Regions from separate parts of the Leifsonia williamsii genome, predicted to be linked through region 1. Evidence: predicted binding sites of a transcription regulator. Region 1 holds the regulator's gene; the other holds the start of a gene.
The links. Region 1 encodes HspR, which represses chaperone genes until heat shock. Its sites were predicted from a motif close to AAGTTGAGTCNNNNNGACTCAACTT; they were not measured.
Positions count from the first base shown of each region.

Region 1 (10,827 bases):
GAGCCGTGGCGCCGTCGGGAGGTCGGTCTGAGTCATGCGGTGGGGCCTCTCTGCGTGAGGTGGTGCATCGGGTCGGGGGAGGGTGGAGCCGATGGTGCGGTGGTGCAGGGGAGGTGGTGCCGGATGGTGCGGTGAAAGGAGGCGGTGCCGGATGGTGCGGTGAAACGGAGGGGCGGCGGCCGGTCAGGTGCGGCGCGCGCCCTCCACCCAGGTGCCGAGCACGCGGACGGAGCGCAGGTCGTGCGGGTCCATGGTGCGGGGGTCGCGGTCGAGCCACACGAGGTCGCGTGCGGCGTCGGCGTAGGCCTGGTGGGCGACGCCGGAGGAGTAGGCCTCCAGCGCGTCCGTGAGCGGGAGGCGTTCGGCGGCCTGCCAGCCGCCGTGGGGGATGCGGTCGGCGGTCTGCCGGGTGGCGGCGGTGGCGACGCCCGGCCGCCAGTCGTTGTCGCTGACCGGCCAGTCGCTGCCGAACGAGATGCGGCCGGCGTCGTGGAGGCTGCGGATGGGGTACTGCAGCTCGCGGTCCGGGCCCAGCCGGGGCAGGGTGAGGGCCAGCATCACCGGGTCGAGCTGCGCCCAGAGCGGCTCGAAGTTCGCGATGACGCCCAGCCGGGCGAAGCGCGCCAGGTCGGTCGGATCGACGCGCTGCACGTGCGCGATCACCGGGCGACGGTCCCGCGGGCCGTTCTGCGCCTCCACCGCTTCGAACACGTCGAGGGCGGTGCGGCAGGCGGCATCGCCGATCGCGTGCAGATGCAGCTGGAAGCCGAGCCGGTCGAACGTGATGGCGGCCGTGCGGAGGGCGTCGGCGTCCCAGTTCGGGAGGCCGCGGTCGCCGGGGGCGTCCGCGTAGTCATCGAGCATCGCGGCGGTGCGGTTCTCGATGACGCCATCGACGAAGACCTTGACGGTGCCGGCGGTGAGGAGGCGGTCGGCCAGCTCCTCGACGCGGCGGCGGCCCTCCACGAACTCCGGCACCTGGTCGCGCCAGCGTTCGGGGTCGGCCCGCAGAGCGAGGTTGACCCGGGTCGAGAGGAGGCCGCGCTTGGATGCCGTGAGGTACGCCTCCAGGTCGGCGGGCTCGACCCACGCATCCTGCAGCCAGGCGACGCCGAGAGCCGCGTACTCGGCGGTCGCCAGGCGCAGCGCCTCCACGCGCTCCTCGTGGGTCCGGCCGGGCTCGGCGGCGAGCAGCAGATCGACGGCACCCGGCTCCTGCAGGATGCCCAGCGGGCTGCCGTCCTCGCGGCGCGGGATGCGGCCGAGCGCGGGCTCGGGCGTACTCGCGTCGATGCCCGCCCTGCGAAGCGCCTCCGAGTTCACCCACACGGTGTGGTAGTCCCAGGCGCGCAGCACGACCGGACGGTCGGGCACCGCTTCATCGAGCCAGCGGGCGTCGAAGAGCCCCTCGGAGACGAGGGTGGCGTCGTAGCTGCCGCCGTAGATCCAGTCGAGCTCGGGATGCGCCTGCGCCCACTCCCGGACGCACGCGACGATCTCCTCCACACTGCCGCACGAGCGCACCTGCGGCCCGAGCTTCTCGAGGCCGCCCTGCACCGGGTGCGCGTGGCCGTCGCCGAAGGCGGGCGCGAGCACGCCTCCGGCGAGGTCGACGACCTCCGCCGCCCGGCCCCGCAGAGCCTCCGCCTGGGCGCCGCGCGCGACGACACGGCCGTCGTCGATGGCGAGAGCGGAGGTCGCGGAGGCGTCGCTGCGATAGCTGGAGAGGACAGTGCCCCCGACGAAGACCGTGACGCCCATCCCACCTCCGCTTCCCGACGGCCGTCCCACAAAATGAACGCCGTTCTTTTATTTCGTCAGATACTAGGGTGTGATCGTGCCCGAGCGGAAGCCCACCGGAGGAACCAGCCGCTCAGCCCGTCGCGTCGGCCGCCCGACCACGACCGTGCTGACCAGGGATCTCATCGCGCACGCGGCCCTCCGCCTCCTCGACGAGGGCGGCCAGGAGGGGTTCACGATGGCACGGCTGGCGCAGGCGCTGCGCGTGCGGCCCAGCGCCCTGTACAACCACGTCGACGGCAAGGACGACGTGATCGCCGCCGTCCGCGAACTGGTCAGCGACCGCATCGATGTGAGCGCCTTCGCGACCGAGCCGTGGGACGCGGCGATGCTGCACTGGGCGCACTCGTACCGGGTCGCCTTCGCGGCCCATCCACCCACCATCGCGATGCTGGCGACCATGCCGCTCACCGGCGCCCGCCGGACGATGCGCATGTACGACACGGTCGTGGCGGCGATGGTGGCGGGCGGATGGCCGGAGGCGGAGGTGCTGCCGGCCATCGTCGCGGTCGAGTCCTTCATCCTGGGCTCGGCGCTCGACGCCATCGCCCCCGGCGACATGTTCGACCCGGCGGGTGAGGAGGAGGCGGTCCCGGCGTTCGCGGCGGCCTACGCCGCGCGGGCGCGGGCGATCGGGGACGCGCCTCCCGCCGACGGGGCGTTCGAGGCCGGGCTGGAGGCGATGGTAGCGGGGCTGCGGGTGCGGTTCGCGGAGCTGGCACCCGGGCGGGCGACCCGCTAGATCCACCCCTTCCGCTTGAACGCCCAGTACAGCCCGATGCCCAGCCCCAGCATCAGGACGAGCGCGAAGGGGTAGCCGTAGCGCCAGTGCAGCTCGGGCATCCGGTCGAAGTTCATGCCGTAGATCGTGCCCACCAGCGTCGGGGTGAAGAGGATGGCGGCCCAGCCCGAGATCTTCTTCACCTCGTCGTTCTGCGCCTGGCCGACCAGCGTGGTGTGAACCATGAGCGCGTTCTGAAGGATCTGCCGGAAGCCGTCGGCGCGCTCCGTCACGCGAATGACGTGGTCGTCGACGTCGCGGAAGCCGTTGCGCAGCCCGTCGTCGGCTCCGTGCGCCGCCAGGGCCTCCCGCAGCGTCTGCAGCACATCGCGCAGCGGGTTCACCGCGCGCTGGAACATCATGACCTCCGTCGACAGCTCGTAGATGCGGCGGGAGACCGCGCGGTCGCCGTTGAAGAGCTGGTCCTCGATCTCGTCGATGTCGTTCTCGAGGCCGGCCAGGACCGGTGAGTACTGGTCGACGACCTGGTCGAGGATGCCGTAGAGGGCGGCGATCGGGCCGTGCGCGAGGAGGGCGGGGTCGGCCTCCAGGCGGTGGCGCACCTCCGCCAGGTCGGGCTTGTCGAAGTGGCGCACCGTGATGAGGTAACCCTCGCCGAGGAAGACGTGCACCTCGCCGAACTCCACCTTCTCGGTCTCGTCGACGTAGGAGGCGGGGCGCAGGACGACGAAGGTGGAGTCGCCGTACTTCTCGAGCTTGGCGCGCTGGTGCCCGCTGAGCGCATCCTCGACGGCGAGCGGAGGGAGGTCGAACTCGGCCGCGACGGCGCCCAGCTCCTCCTCGGTCGGCCGGTAGAGGCCGATCCAGGCGAAGCCACCGCGGTCGCGCACCGTCTCGAAGGTGTCCTCCAAGGTCACCGGAGAGGTGCGCCTGCCGTCCACGTAGACGGCGTTGTCGACGATCATGCCGCCTCCTTCCCTCGGACACGCTAGCCCGCGAGCACAGGAAAGATGTCGTGAATCAGTGGCCGGGTCGACGTTTTTCCTGTGCCCGACGGCTAGGCGGCCGGCTGCGCCTCGTCGCGCGCGGCGATGAACGCCTCCACGCAGCGGCGGATGTCCTCCTCGGTGTGCGCGGCAGACAGCTGCACGCGGATGCGCGCGCGGCCCTTCGGCACCACCGGGTACGAGAAGGCGGTGACGTAGACGCCGTGACGCTGCATGCCGTCGGCGATGCGGGCGGTGAGGGCGGCATCCCCGAACATCACAGGGACGATGGGATGCTCGCCCGGCAGCAGATCGAAGCCCGCCTCGGTCATCAGCCGGCGGAACAGGGCCGCGTTCTCGACGAGCTGGGCGCGGAGGTGATCCGACTGCTCCAGGAGGTCGAGGGCCGCGAGCGTCCCGGCCACGATCGAGGGCGCGAGCGTGTTCGAGAACAGGTACGGGCGCGAGCGCTGGCGGAGGAGGTCGACCACCTCCTGGCGGGACGAGACGTAGCCTCCCGACGCTCCGCCCAGCGCCTTGCCGAAGGTGCCCGTGTAGATGTCGACGCGGTCGGCGACGCCGCAGAACTCCGGCGTGCCGCGGCCGTGCTCGCCCACGAAGCCGACGGCGTGCGAGTCGTCGACGAAGACCAGCGCGCCGAACTCGTCGGCGAGGTCGCAGATCTCGCGCAGCGGGGCGATGTAGCCGTCCATCGAGAAGACGCCGTCGGTGACGATGACCGTGAAGCGTGCTCGCGCCTCCCGAGCGGCCTCCAACTGCGTGCGCAGGTCGGCCATGTCGCGGTTGCGGTAGCGGTAGCGCTGCGCCTTCGAGAGCCGGATGCCGTCGATGATCGAGGCGTGGTTCAACTCGTCGGAGACGATCGCGTCGTCGGCGGTGAACAGCGTCTCGAACACGCCGCCGTTGGCGTCGAAGCACGACGAGAACAGGATGGTCGCCTCTGTGCCGAGGAACGTGGACACCCGGCGCTCCAGCTCGAGGTGCTGGTCCTGCGTGCCGCAGATGAACCGCACGCTCGCCATCCCGTAGCCGTCGTCGTCGAGGGCGCGCTTGGCCGCTTCGCGGAGCGCCGGGTGGTCGGCGAGGCCGAGGTAGTTGTTGGCGCAGAAGTTGAGCACCTCCTGCCCGTCGGCCGTGATCAGCGCCTTCTGCGGACCGTGGATGCTGCGCTCGCGCTTGGTGAGCCCCGCCTCCTCGATCTCGTTCAGCTGCGTCGCGAGGTGCTCGCGGAACGACCCGTACATCAGACCTCCGTCCAGTCGAGGATGACCTTGCCGCCGCCGGCGGACGCCGCGGCCGCGAATCCCTGCTCCCAGTCGCGGGCGGGGAAGCGGTCGGAGACGATGGAGGCGACGGCGTCGTGCAGCGTCTGCGACGTCTGCAGCATGGCGCCCATCGCGTTCCAGGTCTCGAACATCTCGCGGCCGTAGATGCCCTTGAGGGTGAGCATGTGGGTGACGACGATGCCCCAGTCGATCGCGATGCGCTCGGCGGGCAGGCCGAGCATCGCGATCCGGCCGCCGTGGTTCATGTTCTCGATCATGCGCGGCAGCGCGGTGGGCGCGCCGCTCATCTCGAAGCCGACGTCGAAGCCCTCCCGCATCCCGAGCGCCCGCTGCGCCTCGTGGATGTCGTGGGACGAGACGTCGACCGTGTAGTCGGCGCCCATCCCCTTCGCCAGTTCGAGGCGGTTGGCGCTCACGTCGGTGCCGACGATGAAGCGGGCGCCGACGTGCCGGGCGACGGCGATCGCCATGAGGCCGATCGGGCCGCAGCCGGTGACGAGCACATCCTCCCCGACGACCGGGAAGGCGAGCGCGGTGTGCACGGCGTTGCCGAGCGGGTCGAACAGCGCCCCGACCTCCGGCTCGATGGTGCTGTGGTGCACCCACACGTTGGTCGCGGGCAGCACGAGGAACTCGGCGAAGGCGCCGTCGCGCTGCACGCCGACGCCCTTGGTGCGGATGCACATCTGGCGGCGGCCGGCGCGGCAGTTGCGGCAGGTGCCGCAGACGATGTGGCCCTCGCCGGAGACCAGGTCACCGACCTCCACGTCGTGCACCAGGTCGCCGACCTCGACGACCTCGCCGTAGAACTCGTGGCCGGGGATGAGCGGCGCGGCCACGGCGGAGGCGGCCCAGTCGTCCCAGCGCTGGATGTGCAGGTCGGTGCCGCAGATGCCGGTGCGCAGGACCCGGATCTTCACGTCCTCCGGGCCGATCTGCGGCTCCGGTCGCTCGACCAGCTCCAGGCCGGGTGCGGCCGCGGACTTGTACAGGGCTCTCATGGTCACGTCCTCGTGGGGTCTTCGAGTGCGATGCGGGTACGGCCCCGCCTCGTGAGCAGCGCCGCGCACCCACATTACCTGCGGACGACGAAGGGCGGTTTCAGCGCTCCAGTGGCCGCCAGACGACGACCTGGTTGCTGCGGCGCGTGCGGGTGCCCGCGCGCAGCGTCACGACCTCGCCCTCCGAGCCGGCGGCGAAGACGCGGCGGCCGGGGCGGTTGAGGAGCTCGTCGGCGAGGGCGGACTCCAGCTCGCGGACGCGGCCGTGCAGGTCGCGCACCTGGTCCTCGAGTTCGAGGATGCGGCGGATGCCCTCCAGGCTCACGCCCTCGCTGCCGAGGCGGGCGATCTCCTGCAGCTTCTCGATGTCGCGCATCGAGTAGCGGCGGGACTTGCCCGCCGTGCGGCCGGGCGAGACGAGGCCGAGCCGGTCGTACTGGCGGAGGGTCTGCGGGTGCATCCCCGCCAGCTCGGCCGCGATCGAGATCACGAAGACCGGGCTGTGCTCGTCCATCGTCAGCTCCGCGCCTTGGCGAGGAGGTCGTCGCGCGGGTTCTCGTCCGGGAGCGTGCCGGCGAACTGCTCCAGCGCCTCCTTCGCCTTGTCGGACAGGTGCGACGGGACCGCCACCTGCACCACGGCGAGCAGGTCGCCGGTGCCCTTCGACGTCTCCACGCCGCGACCCTTCACACGCAGCACGCGGCCGCTCGGGGTGCCGGGGGCGACGCGCAGCTTGACCGGGTCGCCGCCGAGCGTCGGGACCTCGATGGTCGCGCCGAGCGCGGCCTCCGCGAAGGTCACCGGCACGTTCACGCGCAGGTTGAGGCCGTCGCGCTCGAACACCGGGTGCTTTCGCACCGACACGGTCAGCACGATGTCGCCGGGCTCGCCGCCGTCGGGGCTCGGCTGGCCCTTGCCGCGCAGCTTGATCTTCTGGCCGTCGGCGACGCCGGCGGGGATCTTCACCTTGATCGGCTTGCCGTCGGAGGCCTGGAGGGTGATCGTCTCGCCCTTGGTGGCCGTGATGAAGTCGATGGTGGTGTGGGCGGTCACGTCGCGGCCGCGGGTCGGGCCGCCGTAGCCGCGGAAGCCTCCACTCGTCTGGCCGAACCGGCCGTTGCCGAACAGGCCGCCGAGCACGTCGTCGAACTGGCCGCCGCCGGGGTAGCCGCCCTGCTGGAACGTGTATCCGCGTTGGCCGCCCTGCCCGCCGAACATCCCGCCGAAGACGTCGTCGAAGCCGCCCTGGCCGCCGCTGCCCGGTGCGGTGAACCGCGCCCCGGAGCCCATCGCGCGCACCTGGTCGTACTCTTTGCGCTCCTCGGGATCGCTGAGGACCGAGTAGGCCTCGCTGATCTCCTTGAACTTCGCCTCCGCGGCGGCGTCGCCCGGGTTCGAGTCAGGGTGGTACTTGCGTGCGAGCTTGCGGTAGGTCTTCTTGAGGTCCGCCTCGCTGACGTCCTTGGAGACGCCAAGGACCTTGTAGAAGTCCTTGTCGAACCAGTCCTGGCTTGCCACGGCGCCTCCTCTCTCAGTCTGTCGTGGTCGTGGGTGTGGACATGGATGGTGTGGTCTGCGGGGATGGAGGAGCGGCGGGACGTGTGCCCCGCCGCTCCGTCATCGCGTGCGTCGTGCCGGTCAGGCCGGCACCGAGACGACGACCTTGGCCACGCGGACCGTGGTCGAACCCAGCCGGTAGCCGGTCTCGACCACCTCGGCGACGGTGTCCGTCGTCACGTCCGGGGTGGGCTGCTGGAAGATCGCCTCGTGGATCTGCGGGTCGAAGGGCTCGCCCTTCTCGCCGTACGGGGTGAGGCCCAGACGCTCCACCGAGGTGCGCAGCTTGGCCGCGATGCTCGCGAACGCGCTGCCCTCGGGGAGGTCGCCGTGCTTCTCGGCCCGCTCGAGGTCGTCGAGCACGGGGATGAGGCCCTTCACGGCCTCACCCACCGCCCGCTCGCGCTCGATCTCGCGGTTGGCCTCGGTGCGCTTGCGGTAGTTGGCGTACTCCGCGGTGACCCGCTGGAGGTCGCCGAGCCGCTCCTGCGCGAGCTGCTCCGCCGTCGTCTGGCCGGAGAGGATGTCGAGGTCGTCGTCCGACAGGACGGTCCCCTCCTGCTCCTCGCCCGGCCCGACGTCGACGAGCTCCTCGTGCGAGAGGTCGTGGTCGGCGGCCGCATCCGCACCCTCGGCGTCCGGCTGGCGAACCTTGCCGGTCTCGGGGTCGATCCTGCGCTTGTCGCGGATGATCGGCTCCTCGCGCTCGGGCTCGTTCGAGCCCTGCCCGTTGGGGTTCTGGTCGGACATGGTTACTTCTTCTCCTCGTCGTCGACGACCTCGGCGTCGATGACGTCCTCATCGTCGGAGCCGGACGGCTGCTCGCCCTCGGCCTGCTGCTCGCCGGACGGGGCCGACGCGTCGGCCTGCGCCGAGGCGTAGATGGCCTCGCCGAGCTTCTGCTGGCTGGCGTTGAGCTTGTCGAACGCGGTCTTCACGGCCTCGTCGTCGTCTCCGGCGAGAGCCGTCTTGAGACCGTCGACGTCGCCCTGGACCTCGTTCTTGACGTCCTCGGGGAGCTTGTCCTCGTTCTCCTTGATCAGCTTCTCGATCGAGTAGACGAGCTGCTCGGCCTGGTTGCGGGTCTCGGCGGACTCGCGGCGCTTCTTGTCCTCGGCCGCGTGCTCCTCCGCCTCGCGCACCATGCGCTCGATGTCGTCCTTCGGGAGGCTGGAGCCGCCCGTGATCGTCATCGACTGCTCCTTGCCGGTGCCCTTGTCCTTGGCGGACACGTGCACGATGCCGTTCGCGTCGATGTCGAAGGTGACCTCGATCTGCGGGATGCCGCGCGGGGCCGGCGCGATGCCGGTCAGCTCGAAGGTGCCAAGCGGCTTGTTGTCGCGGGTGAACTCGCGCTCGCCCTGGAAGACCTGGATCGCGACGGACGGCTGGTTGTCGTCGGCCGTGGTGAAGGTCTCGCTGCGCTTGGTCGGGATGGCCGTGTTGCGCTCGATGAGCTTGGTCATGATCCCGCCCTTGGTCTCGATGCCGAGGGACAGCGGGGTGACGTCGATGAGGAGGACGTCCTTGCGCTCGCCCTTCAGGACACCGGCCTGCAGCGCGGCGCCGACGGCGACGACCTCGTCCGGGTTCACGCCCTTGTTGGGCTCCTTGCCGGTCTCCTGCTTGACGAGCTCGGAGACGGCGGGCATGCGGGTCGATCCACCGACGAGCACGACGTGCGCGATGTCGCCGACCTTGATGCCGGCCTCGCGGATGACGTCCTGGAACGGCTTCTTGGTGCGGTCGAGGAGGTCGCTGGTCATCTGCTCGAACTGGGCGCGCGAGAGCGTCTCGTCGAGGTTGGCCGGGCCGTTCTCGGTCAGCGAGAGGTAGGGCAGCTGGATGCTGGTCGACATGCTCGACGACAGCTCCTTCTTGGCCTGCTCCGCCGCCTCCTTGAGGCGCTGCAGCGCGATCTTGTCCTTGGAGACGTCGACGCCGGTGCTCTCCTTGAAGCGCTTGATCAGCCACTCCACGATGCGCTGGTCCCAGTCGTCGCCGCCGAGGCGGTTGTCGCCGGCGGTCGCGCGGACCTGGATGGTCGAGAAGTCGTCGTCCTTGCCCACCTCGAGCAGGGAGACGTCGAAGGTGCCGCCACCGAGGTCGAAGACGAGGATGAGCTCGTCCTCCTTGCCCTTGTCGAGGCCGTACGCGAGGGCCGCGGCGGTGGGCTCGTTGATGATGCGGAGCACGTTGAGGCCCGCGATCTCACCGGCCTCCTTGGTGGCCTGCCGCTCGGCGTCGTTGAAGTACGCCGGGACGGTGATGACCGCGTCGGTCACGGTGTCGCCGAGGTACTGCTCGGCGTCGCGCTTGAGCTTCTGGAGGATGCGCGCCGAGATCTCCTGCGGCGTGTACTTCTTGCCGTCGATCTCTTGAGTCCAGTCGGTGCCCATGTGGCGCTTGACGGACGAGATGGTGCGGTCGACGTTGGTGACGGCCTGGCGCTTGGCGGTCTCACCGACGAGGACCTCTCCGTCCTTGGTGAACGCGACGACCGACGGGGTCGTGCGGAAGCCCTCCGCGTTCGCGATGACCGTGGGCTCGCCGCCCTCGAGCACCGAGACGACGGAGTTGGTGGTTCCGAGGTCGATACCTACTGCACGTGACATGTGTGCTTGCTCTCCTTATGTTGCGTGGTACGAAAGTCATGGGGTCAAGAGTTGAGCCTCGACGACTCAACACTGTCATCCACGAGGGATGCTGTCAAGGTCGGAGTCCAAAACTTGAGTACATCTGACTCAACTTTGGGAGAGTGGTCGGTATTCCCTAGCCCAGCGACATCCGCTCCCCCGTGTCCGACGGCGCCGGATCGGGGAGCCGCCGCATCCGCAGCGAGATCGCGATGCCCGCGAGTCCCGCGACGATCGGCACGCACAGCGCGATCTGCAGGGCGATGGGGCGCGAATCCGTGTTGATCCGGATGATCTCGGCCTGGACGTCCTCGGGCTGACCGGCGAGCTGCTCCTCCAGGTGCGTGTTCGACATCACCTGGGCGTCCTCCTCGAGCGCGGCCGCAACCTGCTGCTTCTCGTCGCCGGCGAGGACGGTGCTGGAGGCGCTCGCCGCGCCGAACGTGGAGGCCAGCGTCGCCAGCATGATCGCGCCCGCGAACGCCAGGCCGAACGACAGGCCGAAGGAGCCAGCGGCCGAGTTGACGCCCGCCGCCTCGCTGACGCGCTCGTCCGAGATGGGCGAGAGCGTGTAGTTGTTGAGCTGCGACACCAGTAGGCCGAGGCCGCACCCCGCGATGATCAGGGGCAGCGTGAGGTACCAGCCGGAGGTCGCGATCGGCACCAGCGGGATGATCACCGCGACACCCACTACGAGCAGGCAGAACCCCCAGAGGATCAGGTTCGCGGGCCTCCCGCGGGCGAGCCTCCCGGCGATCAGGGCCACAGCGAACATGCTCAGGGACAGCGGCGCGATCG
Region 1 is NZ_JAROCF010000001.1:346,314-357,140, forward strand. Features, by position in the region: gene P5G50_RS01480 (APC family permease) at 1-36, opposite strand, end outside; gene P5G50_RS01485 (amidohydrolase) at 184-1,761, opposite strand; gene P5G50_RS01490 (TetR/AcrR family transcriptional regulator C-terminal domain-containing protein) at 1,838-2,542, shown strand; gene corA (magnesium/cobalt transporter CorA) at 2,539-3,507, opposite strand; gene P5G50_RS01500 (glycine C-acetyltransferase) at 3,600-4,793, opposite strand; gene tdh (L-threonine 3-dehydrogenase) at 4,793-5,836, opposite strand; gene P5G50_RS01510 (heat shock protein transcriptional repressor HspR) at 5,937-6,350, opposite strand; gene P5G50_RS01515 (DnaJ C-terminal domain-containing protein) at 6,353-7,354, opposite strand; gene P5G50_RS01520 (nucleotide exchange factor GrpE) at 7,475-8,143, opposite strand; gene dnaK (molecular chaperone DnaK) at 8,146-10,008, opposite strand; gene P5G50_RS01530 (MFS transporter) at 10,166-10,827, opposite strand, start outside.

Region 2 (10,827 bases), 1.6 Mb from region 1:
CGCAGTCCGGCGGCGCGGCGGCGGGCTCCGGCGGGCAGCCCGACGTCGGCCGGCTGCAGCGTCTCCCGGTGGCGGCGGAGGAAGTCGGCGAGCGCGGAGCGGTCCATCCCTCCATGATGCGCGACCGGGAGCGGCGCAACCAGGGATCGCCGATCCTCCGATGAGCGGTTCCCTTCCCCCGCCTCGCACTGCGACGGAGGCTGATGGCATGAACATCACAGGGAACACCGTCTTCATCCCCGGCGCGACGAGCGGCATCGGCCTCGCGCTGGCCGTCGCCCTCCAGCAGCGCGGCAACACCGTCGTCGTCGGCGGCCGCCGCACCGACCTGCTCGAGCGGATCGCCGCCGAGCACCCCGGCATCGACACCGTGCGCATCGACACCGCCGACCCCGACAGCATCCAGGAGGCCGCGGCGACCGTGCTCCAGGCGCACCCCGATCTCAACGTGCTCGTCACCATGGCGGGAATCATGCGCGTGGAGGACTGGCACCGCCCCGAGGGCTTCCTCGCGACTGCGGAGGCGACCGTCACCACGAACCTGCTCGGCCCGATCCGCCTCATCGGCGCGTTCATCGAGCACCTGCAGACCCGGCCCGACGCGACGATCGTGACCGTGTCGTCCGGGCTGGCCTTCGCCCCGCTCGCCGCGACCCCGACCTACAACGCGACCAAGGCGGCCATCCACCTCCTCAGCGAGAGCATCCGCCTCCAGCTCGCCGGCAGCAGCGTGAAGATCGTGGAGCTGGAGCCGCCGTCGGTCGCCACCGATCTCATGCCCGGGCAGCGTGAGAGCGCCTTCGCGATGCCGCTCGACGCGTTCGTCGCCGAGGTCATGCAGCTGATCGAGACGCAGCCCGACGCGACGGAGATCCAGGTCGAGCGGGTGAAGTTCCTCCGCTACGGGGAGGCTCGCGGCGACTACGCCGAGGTGGTGCGGGTGCTCAACGCGTCCGACCCGCACGGCAAGGACGCGGCCGCCTGAGCGGCCGGCCCTCGGCCTTCGGTCTCATCGATGTGTCACGACACGCCGTGCGGGCGCTCGCCTGCACGGCGTGTTGCGCCACATCGAGTACGACGGGCGGTGAGGCCGCTCACGGCCACGCGACCGTGAGCCCCTGCCAGGCCGCGAGCTGGTCGACCGCCGTGCGCACGGCCTCCCGCGTCGCGGCGTCAGCGTGCTCGTCCTCGTGCACGGCCGCGACGCGCAGGAGGCCGGCTTTGCGGTCGGCGGTCGCGTCGAGCTTGCCGATCAGGCGGTCGTCGTGGAGGATCGGCAGCGCGAAGTAGCCCCACCGCCGTTTCGCCGCCGGCTTGTACATCTCGAGCAGGTACTCGAAGCCGAAGACCTCCTGCGTGCGGATGCGGTCGTGGACGAGCCGGTCGAACGGCGACAGCAGTGCGGTCCGGCCCCGGAACCCGGCGCCGACCGCCTCCGCCCCGACGAGCGCGGGATCGACCCGCCAGCGCAGCCGGCTGCCCTCCACCGTCGCCTCGTCGCCGGCCTCGCCGACCAGCTGCGGGCGCGCGATACCCAGCGAGCGGAGCCTCCGCTCGTCGCGCAGCGGACGCGCCTGCTCCTCGGGCACCGGTTCGGGGAGGTCGGGGTGGAGGCGCTCGGTGAGGTCCCAGGTGCGCTGGCGGCCGATGCGCCCGGCGACCGCGATCTCGCCGCGCGCGGCCAGCGCCTCGAGCATCCGGGTGACGTTCTGCTCGTGCGTCCATCCGCTCGAGACCCACGGCGTCTGGGCGGTGTCGGGGATGTCCTTCGACAGCAGCGGCCCCTCGGCGCGGAGGCGGTCGAGCACGTCCTGCCGGAAGCGCGGATTGGCGGCGAGCCACGCCCGCCAGCCGCCGTGCTCCGGGCCCGCGGACATCCGGTCGAGCAGCAGCGGGAGGTCGGAGACCGGCCGGATCATCGCGAACGGCGGCGTCACCGGGTCGTCCTGGGCCTTGAGCTCGTAGAGGAGGCGGTCCTCCTCGAGCGCGGCCCGCAGCTGCTCGGGCCGGTAGTCGGCACCGAGGCGGGTGAAGGCGATGAGGTCGGCGCTCGGCGCGACGGCCGCGGTGGGGTCGAGCTGCAGGAAGGTGAGGTGCTCGACCAGCGGCACCAGCTCGCCCGGCCGGTCGGCGTCGAGCCGCTGGGCCCGCACCGCGATCCGCCGGGCTTCGTCGCGCTCGAGGTGGATGGTCATGCGTCGAGCACCCGCCGCGCGAGCAGGTCGCCCACCAGCGGGCCCATCGTCAGCCCGGCGGCGCCGAAGCCCGCGTTCACGAACAGGCCGGCGTGCCCCTCCACCGGTCCGAACACCGGCTCGTCGCCGTCGGCCAGCGGACGCAGCCCCACGCGGGTTTCGATCACCGTGGCGTCGGCGAGGCCCGGCGCGACGGCGAGGGCGTCGGCGAGCACCTGGCGGAGGCCGTCCGCGGTCTCGCGCGCGTCGAAGCCCGAACCCGTCTCGCGAGTCGCCCCGGCGACCACCCGGCCGCCGTCGAACGCGACCAGGTAGTGCGGAGCGACCGGATGCACCGAGGGCCAGTCGCGCGTCTCGACGCCCTCGACCCGCAGGTGCACGAGCTGCCCGCGCTGCGGCTCCACGCCGACGCGGGCGCCGAGCGGCGCGAGCAGGAGGTCGGTCCAGGCGCCCGCCGCGACGACGACCGCGTCGGCCGGGACCGCGCGGCCCTCCACCTCCACGCCGCCGCTCTCGGTCAGTGCCGCCGTGCCCTCGATCAGCTCGGCCCCGTGCGCCTGGGCTCCGGCGAGGAGCGCCTCGCGCAGCCGACGGCCGTCGACCCGGGCGCCGCCGCTGAGGTGGAGGGCGTCGAAGCCGTCGGCGAGCGGCGGGAACAGCTCGCGCGCCTCCGCCGCGCCGATCCGGCGCACCTCGCCGATCGTGGCGGCCTCGGCCGCCCGGGACGCGATGCGCTCCTCGGCCGCGTCGATCACCGCGCGATCGCGATTGACGACGAGCGCTCCGGCGCGGTGGTAGCCGGTGTCACGCACTCCGGCCTCCGCCAGCCGTTCCACGAGTTCGGGGTAGTAGTCGGCGGCGGCCGCATAGAGGCGGTAGAAGTCGCCGCCCGCCGACGAGCTCCACGGCTGGATGATGCCGGCTCCCGCCGCGGTCGCCCGGCCCGCGAGCCCCGCCTCGACGAACGTCACCGCGGCACCCCGGCGCGCCAGTGCGAACCCGGTGGCCGCGCCGGCGACCCCGGTGCCGACGATCGCGACGCGGAGCCGCCCCTCCGCACCGCCGCTCAATCGATGACCTCGAGGATCTTCTCGGCGAGCTCGCGCGGACGGGTGAACATCGGCCAGTGGCCGGTCGGCAGCTCCACGACCTCCCAGTCGCGCAGCATCCGCAGCTCGGAGACGAAGTCGACTCCGCCCTCCACCCACGACCGCAGCTGGTCGGCGCCGAACTCGCAGGCGATGATCGTGGCAGGGACGGCCCTGCGCCGCTCGTCGTCGTCGAGCTCGATGGCGCCGGTCACCACCAACCCGGGCTCGGGCACCGCCTGGCGGCGGAACTCCTCGCGCAACTCATCGGTGAGGTCGACCAGGTCCTCGTCCTCGAAGGCGTCCCACTCGGGCAGCGGCACGACGCCGTCGACGGGTTCCAGCCCGGACGGGACCACCTCTCCCGGGGCCAGCGGCCACGCGTCCACGTAGATGACGCGCGCCACCCGCTCGGGCCGCGCGTCGAGCGCCGCGGCCGCGAGCGGACCTCCGCCGGAGTGCCCGACGAGCACGACGTCGCGCTCACCACCCTCCGGGTCGCCGAGCGCGTTCGTCTCGCGCGCGCCGTCGATGGCGGCCACGATGGCGGCGACCTGGTCGGGCACGGTGACGACGGTGCGCGCCGGGTCGTCGCGTTCCAGTCCGGGCAGAGTCAGGGGATGCGCCCGGTGCCCCGCGTAGTCGAGGTGCCGCGCCACCTCCTGCCACGCCGATGCGCCGAGCCAGAATCCGGGGACGAGCACGATCTCCATCCCCCGACGCTACCCGGCGCCACCGACAGCGGGCCAGGGCCGGCCGTCACCGCCGCGCGCCCGTCAGCGCCCCGCCCGTCACCGCCCCACCCGTCAGCGACCGCCCGTCAGCGCCGCGCGGTCGACCAGAGCGCCGCCGCCACCAGCACCGGCTGGAAGAACAGCCGCACGAACCGCTTGCGGTCGGTGTCGAGGCCGAACGCGCTGCGGCGATGGCGCCACTGCGAGAGGTTGCCGGGGAACACCGCCACGAAGAAGGCCGCGGCCACCCGCCCGACCGTGTTGCGCCTCCGCCGCGCCACCAGCAGGGCCGTGCCGAGCGCCACCTCGGCGACGCCGGAGCCGAGCACGACCGCGTCCTCGTCGACGGGGAGCGCCGCTATCAGGCCCTCCGGCACCTGCGCGCGGAACTCCTCCCGCGCGAACGTCAGATGGCTCGCGCCGGCGAACACCAGTGCTGCTCCCAGCAGCACGCGGACGACGGTTCGGGGTGCGGACATGCGGACTCCTTCTTCTTCTGCGGTCAGGTGGTGGTGCCGGTCAGCCGACCGGCTTCGACGCCCGCAGCGAATAGCTGAGCGGCGCAACGCCGTCCAGCGCCCCGAGCGCGTGCTCGCCGCCCGGGCGCTCGACCATCTGGCCGGGGAGCGCCTCCCACGGCACGCTGTCGTGCTCCTCGAACAGGTCGATGCGGAGGCCCGCCGACAGCAGGGCGGTGATGATCTCGCCGAGCGAGTGGTTCCACTCGTATGTCGTCGTCGCCGTGAGCGGCCGGGCCGTCTCGACATAGCTGGAGTCGTCGCTCCACACCAGCGGCCGCTCGCGCTCGAAGTACGGGAAGCGGAGGTGCAGGTCCTCCGTCATCGTCTCGTCCATCGCCCAGAGGATGGGGTGACCCTCCCGGATGAAGAGGAATCCGCCCGGCTTCAGCAACTCGGCCACGACCCTCGCCCAGCGCTCGACACTCGGCAGCCAGCACAGCGCTCCGATGCCCGTGTAGACGAGGTCGAACGTCCCGGCGGGCAGCGCGGAGGCCGCGTCGTAGACATCCGCCTCCACGAAGTCCACCTCGTCGCCGGTCTCTGCGACGAGCCGGCGCGCCTCGGCCACCGCCACGGGGGAGAAGTCGAGGCCGGTCACCCGCGCGCCGAGCCGCGCCAGCGAGAGCGTGTCCGTGCCGATGTGGCACTGGAGGTGCACCGCGCGCAGCCCCGCCACCGAGCCCAGCCGGGGGAGGTCGAACCGCACGACGTCGGAGAGTGCCTCCCTGTCCTCGATGAACCGCGAGACCCGGTACCCGTGCTCGCCGCGGTCGGCGTGCAGTTCGGCGCGCTCGTCCCAGTTGGCGCGGTTGGCGTCGGCGTAGGCGGTCATGGCGGTTCCCTTCGGCAGAGTGCTCCGCGAAGGTGCAGAGCCGTGCAGTTTATCGAGGGGATCGACGCCCGGGAATACCCGACCCCCCACAGCGTTGAACTTGAGTGCACGTCGCTCAACTTTAAGAAACAGGAGACATCAGTGCCCGAGAACTTCACTCCCGAGAACAACGGCGAGAACTCGTTCGACGAGTTCCTGGCCCGGTATCTCGCGGGTGAGCGTGCGCGCGCCGCACGCTCCATCGACATCAGCCGGTTCCTGAGCCGGCGCACGCAGGAGCTCCTCGCGGAGGCCGGTCGGTACGCCCTGGCGCACGGCCACCGCGAGCTCGACGCCCTGCACATCCTCCGCACCATGGCGGAGCAGGAGCCGGCCTCCGACGCGATGCGCCGCATCGGCGTCGACCCGGCGAAGGTCGCCACGGCCGCCGAGCTGCGCCTCCCCGCCTCCGGCTCGGCGATCGACGCCGACGGCGCCTCGATCACGGCGTCCGCGCAGCGCGCGCTGTTCCACGCGTACCAGGTGGCCCGCGCCTCCGGCTCGACCTACATCGACCCCGAGCACCTCTTCTTCGCGCTCGTGATCGGGCAGGACGTCCCCGCCGGGCAGGTGCTGCAGGCGGCCGGCGTCACCCCCGACGCCCTCACCTCCGCCATGCGCCAGACCGAGACCGTCGGCGGCGTCAGCGGAGAGCAGGAGGCCGCCGAGAGCGAGTCGGCGACCCCGATGCTCGACAAGTTCGGCACCGACCTGACCGCGCTCGCTCGCGAGGGCCGGCTCGACCCGGTCATCGGCCGGCTCGACGAGATCGAGCAGACCGTCGAGATCCTCTCCCGCCGCACCAAGAACAACCCGGTGCTGGTCGGCGAGGCCGGCGTCGGCAAGACCGCGATCGTGGAGGGCCTGGCCAGCGCGATCGTCGCCGGCGACGTCCCCGAGCAGCTGCGCGACAAGCGTGTCGTCACGCTCGACCTGGCGGGCATGGTCGCCGGGACCCGGTACCGCGGCGACTTCGAGGAGCGGCTCACCAACCTGATGGACGAGATCAGCGCCGCCGATGGCGACCTGATCGTGTTCATCGACGAGCTGCACACCGTGGTCGGCGCCGGAGGGTCCGGCGAGTCCGGCGGCATGGACGCGGGCAACATCCTGAAGCCCCGCCTTGCCCGCGGCGACCTGCACCTGGTCGGCGCGACGACGCTGAAGGAGTACCGCCGCATCGAGAAGGACCCGGCGCTGGAGCGCCGCTTCCAGCCGGTGACCGTCGGCGAGCCGTCGGTCGAGGACGCCGTCCTCATCCTCGACGGCCTGCGCGGTGCGTACGAGGAGCACCACGGCGTCCGCTACACCGAGGACGCGATCCGCGCCGCGGTGGAGCTGTCCGACCGCTACATCTCCGACCGGTTCCTGCCGGACAAGGCGATCGACCTGATCGACCAGGCCGGCGCGCGGCTGCGCCTGTCGCTGGGCAAGCGCGTCGACTCCTCCGAGCTGATGGCGAAGCTGGCGACCCTGGAGTCCGAGAAGAACTCCGCCGTCGCCGCTGAGCACTACGAGGAGGCGTCCCGCCTGCGCGACCAGATGGAGGACGTGCAGCGCGAGCTCGACGGGCTCAGCGCCTCCCCGCGCCCCGACGCGGTCGTGGACGAGGCCGAGATCGCGGCGATCGTGTCGCGCTCGACCGGCATCCCGGTCTCCCGCATCGGCGAGGCCGACCGCACCCGGCTGGCCCGCCTGGAGGCGGAGCTGCACGAGCGCGTCATCGGCCAGGACGACGCGGTGACCGCGGTCGCGAAGGCCGTGCGCCGCAACCGCACCGGCCTCGGCGACGAGCACCGCCCCGTCGGCAGCTTCCTCTTCCTCGGCCCGACCGGCGTCGGCAAGACCGAGCTGGCGAAGGCCCTGGCGGCGTCGCTGTTCGGCGACGAGAAGGCGATGCTCCGGTTCGACATGAGCGAGTTCGGCGAGCGCCACACCGTCGCCCGCCTGGTCGGCGCCCCTCCCGGGTACGTCGGCTACGACGAGGCCGGCCAGCTGACCGAGCGTGTCCGCCGCACCCCCTACTCCGTCGTGCTGTTCGACGAGATCGAGAAGGCGCACCCGGACGTGTTCAACCTGCTGCTGCAGGTGCTGGACGACGGGAGACTGACCGACGGCCAGGGCCGCACGGTCGACTTCCGCAACACGGTCGTGATCATGACCTCCAACCTCGGGTCGGAGTTCCTGGCGTCGCGCAGCGGCGCGATGGGCTTCGTCGCCGGCGGCGCGGACGGCTTCGCCTCGGAGAAGGACATCCGCGACCGGGTCATGGGCAAGCTCCGCGAGGCGATGCGGCCCGAGTTCCTCAACCGCATCGACGAGCTGGTGCTGTTCCGCAAGCTCGACCAGGAGCAGCTGCGCTCCATCGTCCGCCTGCTCCTGGGTGCGACCTCGGGCCGTCTGGCGGCCCGCTCCGTCGCCCTCGAGGTCACGGACGCCGCGGTCGAGTGGATCGCCGAGGCCGGCTACGAGCCGGAGTACGGCGCCCGCCCGCTGCGCCGCGTCATCCAGCGCGAGGTCGACGACCGCATCGCCGACCTGATGGTCTCCGGCTCCCTCGAGGACGGCGGAACCGTGGTCCTCGACGCGGCCGACGGCCAGCTGCGGGTCACCGCGGCCCGCGCGGAGGTGCCGCTGGCGGCGTGAGCCGCGCGGCCCAGCCGCACCCGACGCGAAACGGCGCCGGTCCCGAAGGGGGCCGGCGCCGTTTCGGCGTTCTCTGAACGACCTTTCATCCGCACTCACCCCCCACCCACCCCCTCCACAGCCCGCGCGGGCACCCTGTGGGACGATGACCACCCGTGACCCCGCCCGCCCGCTCGCGCCCCGCGTGCCCGCCCGCCTCGATCGTCTGGCCGAGCCCCTGCGCGGCTTCGAGCTGCGCATTCCGCGCACCCGGGCGGGGGCGGTGTGGAAGTTCCTGGCGTTCGCGCTCGTCGCGGCCGTCCTGAGCACGCTGTTCCTGCTGCCCGGTGTGCTGGGAGCGGGGGCGACCGCGGCCGCGGGGGTGAGCGACTTCGAGTCACTGCCGGACGACCTCACCATCGGGCAGTTCGCCCAGAACTCGACCGTGTACGCCAAGCAGGGCGGGCAGGATGTGCCGATCGCGCAGTTCTACGCGCAGGACCGGCAGGACGTCGGCTGGAAGGACGTCGCGCAGGACGTCAAGGACGCAGCCGTCTCCGCCGAGGACCCCCGTTTCTACTCAGAGGGTGCTGTGGACATCCTGGGCACGATCCGCGGCGCGCTCGCGACCGTCGTCGGCGGGGATGTGCAGGGCGGGTCCTCCATCACGCAGCAGTACGTGAAGAACATCGGGGTCGAGAAGTGCGAGGCGCTCACCGACCAGAAGAAGCTGCAGGCCTGCTACGACGATGCCGCCGGCGTCACGCTCCAGCGCAAGGTGCAGGAGATGCGGTACGCGGTGGGGCTCGAGAAGAAGTACAGCAAGCAGGAGATCCTGCTCGGCTACCTCAACGTCGTCGGCTTCGGCGGCCAGGTGTACGGCGTCCAGGCGGCGGCGCACTACTACTTCGGCACGACGGCCGCGCAGCTGACTCTGCCGCAGGCGGCGACGCTCGTGGCGATCCTGAACAACCCGTCGAACCTCCGCATCGACCATGCCGACGACAAGGACAACGGCGCCGCGAACGGCTACAAGCTCACCAAGGAGCGGCGCGACTACGTCCTCGACCGGATGTACAAGACGCACACCATCACCGCGGCCGAGCGCGAAGCGGCGAAGAAGACGCCCGTCCAGCCCGTCATCACCCCGACGACGAGCGGATGCGCCGCCGCCGCCCAGTACAACGCAGCGTTCTTCTGCGACTACGTGCGCGACGTCGTGCTCAACGACTCCGCGTACGGCAAGACAGCGAACGACCGCTGGGCCACCCTCAACCGCGGCGGCCTGAAGATCTACACGACCCTGAACCTCGACCTGCAGGCCACGGCGCAGCAGGCGCTCAGCGCGTACGTCCCCGCCTCCCGCCCCGACATCGACCTCGGCGGCTCCAACGTCTCGGTCGAGGTCGGCACCGGGCGCATCGTCACGATGGTGCAGAACCGGGCCTTCAACAACACCGACCAGCCGGCCGACGGCACGACCGCGGTGAACTACAACACCGACGAGGACTACGGAGGCTCGCAGGGCTTCCAGACCGGCTCCACGTTCAAGGCGTTCGACCTGGCGGCGTGGCTGGAGGCGGGGCACGGGCTGTACGAGACGGTGAACGCGTCGCAGCACCTGTTCCCGACCTCCGACTTCACGAACTCCTGCCAGAACATCGACGGCCCGGACTGGCCGGTCACCAACGACGAGGGGTCGGCCAGCCGGCTCTCGGTGCTGGCGGCGACCGCCGAGTCGGTGAACACGGCGTTCGCGAGAATGGGGACCGAGACCGACCTGTGCTCGATCCTCAACGCCGCGAAGAGCCTCGGCGTGCACCCCGCGTCGGCGGAGAACCCGCTGACGTCGACGCCGTCGATGATCCTCGGCACGAACTACCTCTCGCCGCTGACGATGGCGACCGCGTACGCGGGCATCGCCAACAACGGCTCCGCGTGCACGCCGATCGCGATCGACCGCGTGGTCAATGCCGACGGCAGCGAGCACCCCGTCACCAAGACGACCTGCACGCCGGGGCTGAAGCCCGACATCGCGGCCGGCGTCGCCTACGCGCTGCAGGGCGTCATGCGCGGCGGCGGAACGGCCGCGAGTGCCAACCCGTACGACGGGACGCCCATCTTCGGCAAGACCGGCACGACCGACGACTCGCTGCAGAACTGGCTCGTCACCTCGACCACCAAGGTCGCGACGGCCACCTGGGTGGGCAACGTGTCGGGATCGACGCCGCTGCGCGACCTCGAGTTCAACGGCGTGAACGGCGGCAACGTGAAGTTCCACGTCGCCGAGCCGATCCTCACCGCGCTCGACGCGCTGTACGGCGGCGACGACTTCACCGAGCCGAGCGACGCGGTGCTCTACGGCGCCGACAACAGCAGCTCGAACTCCGACTCGGGCTCTGGGTCGGGCGACGGGGAGGCCACCCCGACGCCGACGCCCACGCCGACGCCGTCCGCGACCGAGGAACCGCAGCAGACGCCGGAGCCCGTGCCCACGCCGACGCCCGTGCCGACGCAGGAGCAGAACGCGCCCGGCCTCCCTGTGCCCAAGCCGACGCCCTAGACGCGCTCGCTGCCCAGCCACGCCTCCAAGACGCGCCCGCGCAGCGCGTTCGACCGCTCGGCGAAGGCGCGCTGGCGCCGGACGTACTCCGCCTTGCCCTCCGGCGTCTCGATCCGCACCGGCTCCCCGCCCCAGGCGCGGGCGTCGTAGGGAGACGCCTCCATGTCGAGGCGGCGGATGTCGCGCGCCAGCTCGAACGCGTCGAGCAGCAGCTCGCCCGGCACCAGCGG
Region 2 is NZ_JAROCF010000001.1:1,970,838-1,981,664, forward strand. Features, by position in the region: gene P5G50_RS09220 (helix-turn-helix transcriptional regulator) at 1-107, opposite strand, end outside; gene P5G50_RS09225 (SDR family oxidoreductase) at 209-985, shown strand; gene P5G50_RS09230 (DNA glycosylase AlkZ-like family protein) at 1,095-2,195, opposite strand; gene P5G50_RS09235 (NAD(P)/FAD-dependent oxidoreductase) at 2,192-3,265, opposite strand; gene P5G50_RS09240 (alpha/beta fold hydrolase) at 3,262-3,996, opposite strand; gene P5G50_RS09245 (DoxX family protein) at 4,104-4,496, opposite strand; gene P5G50_RS09250 (class I SAM-dependent methyltransferase) at 4,537-5,370, opposite strand; gene P5G50_RS09255 (ATP-dependent Clp protease ATP-binding subunit) at 5,512-8,055, shown strand; gene P5G50_RS09260 (transglycosylase domain-containing protein) at 8,201-10,597, shown strand; gene P5G50_RS09265 (3-methyladenine DNA glycosylase) at 10,594-10,827, opposite strand, start outside.
Region 2: a site for HspR is predicted at 5,468-5,492, ahead of P5G50_RS09255 (ATP-dependent Clp protease ATP-binding subunit). Genes of this name have one in related genera too.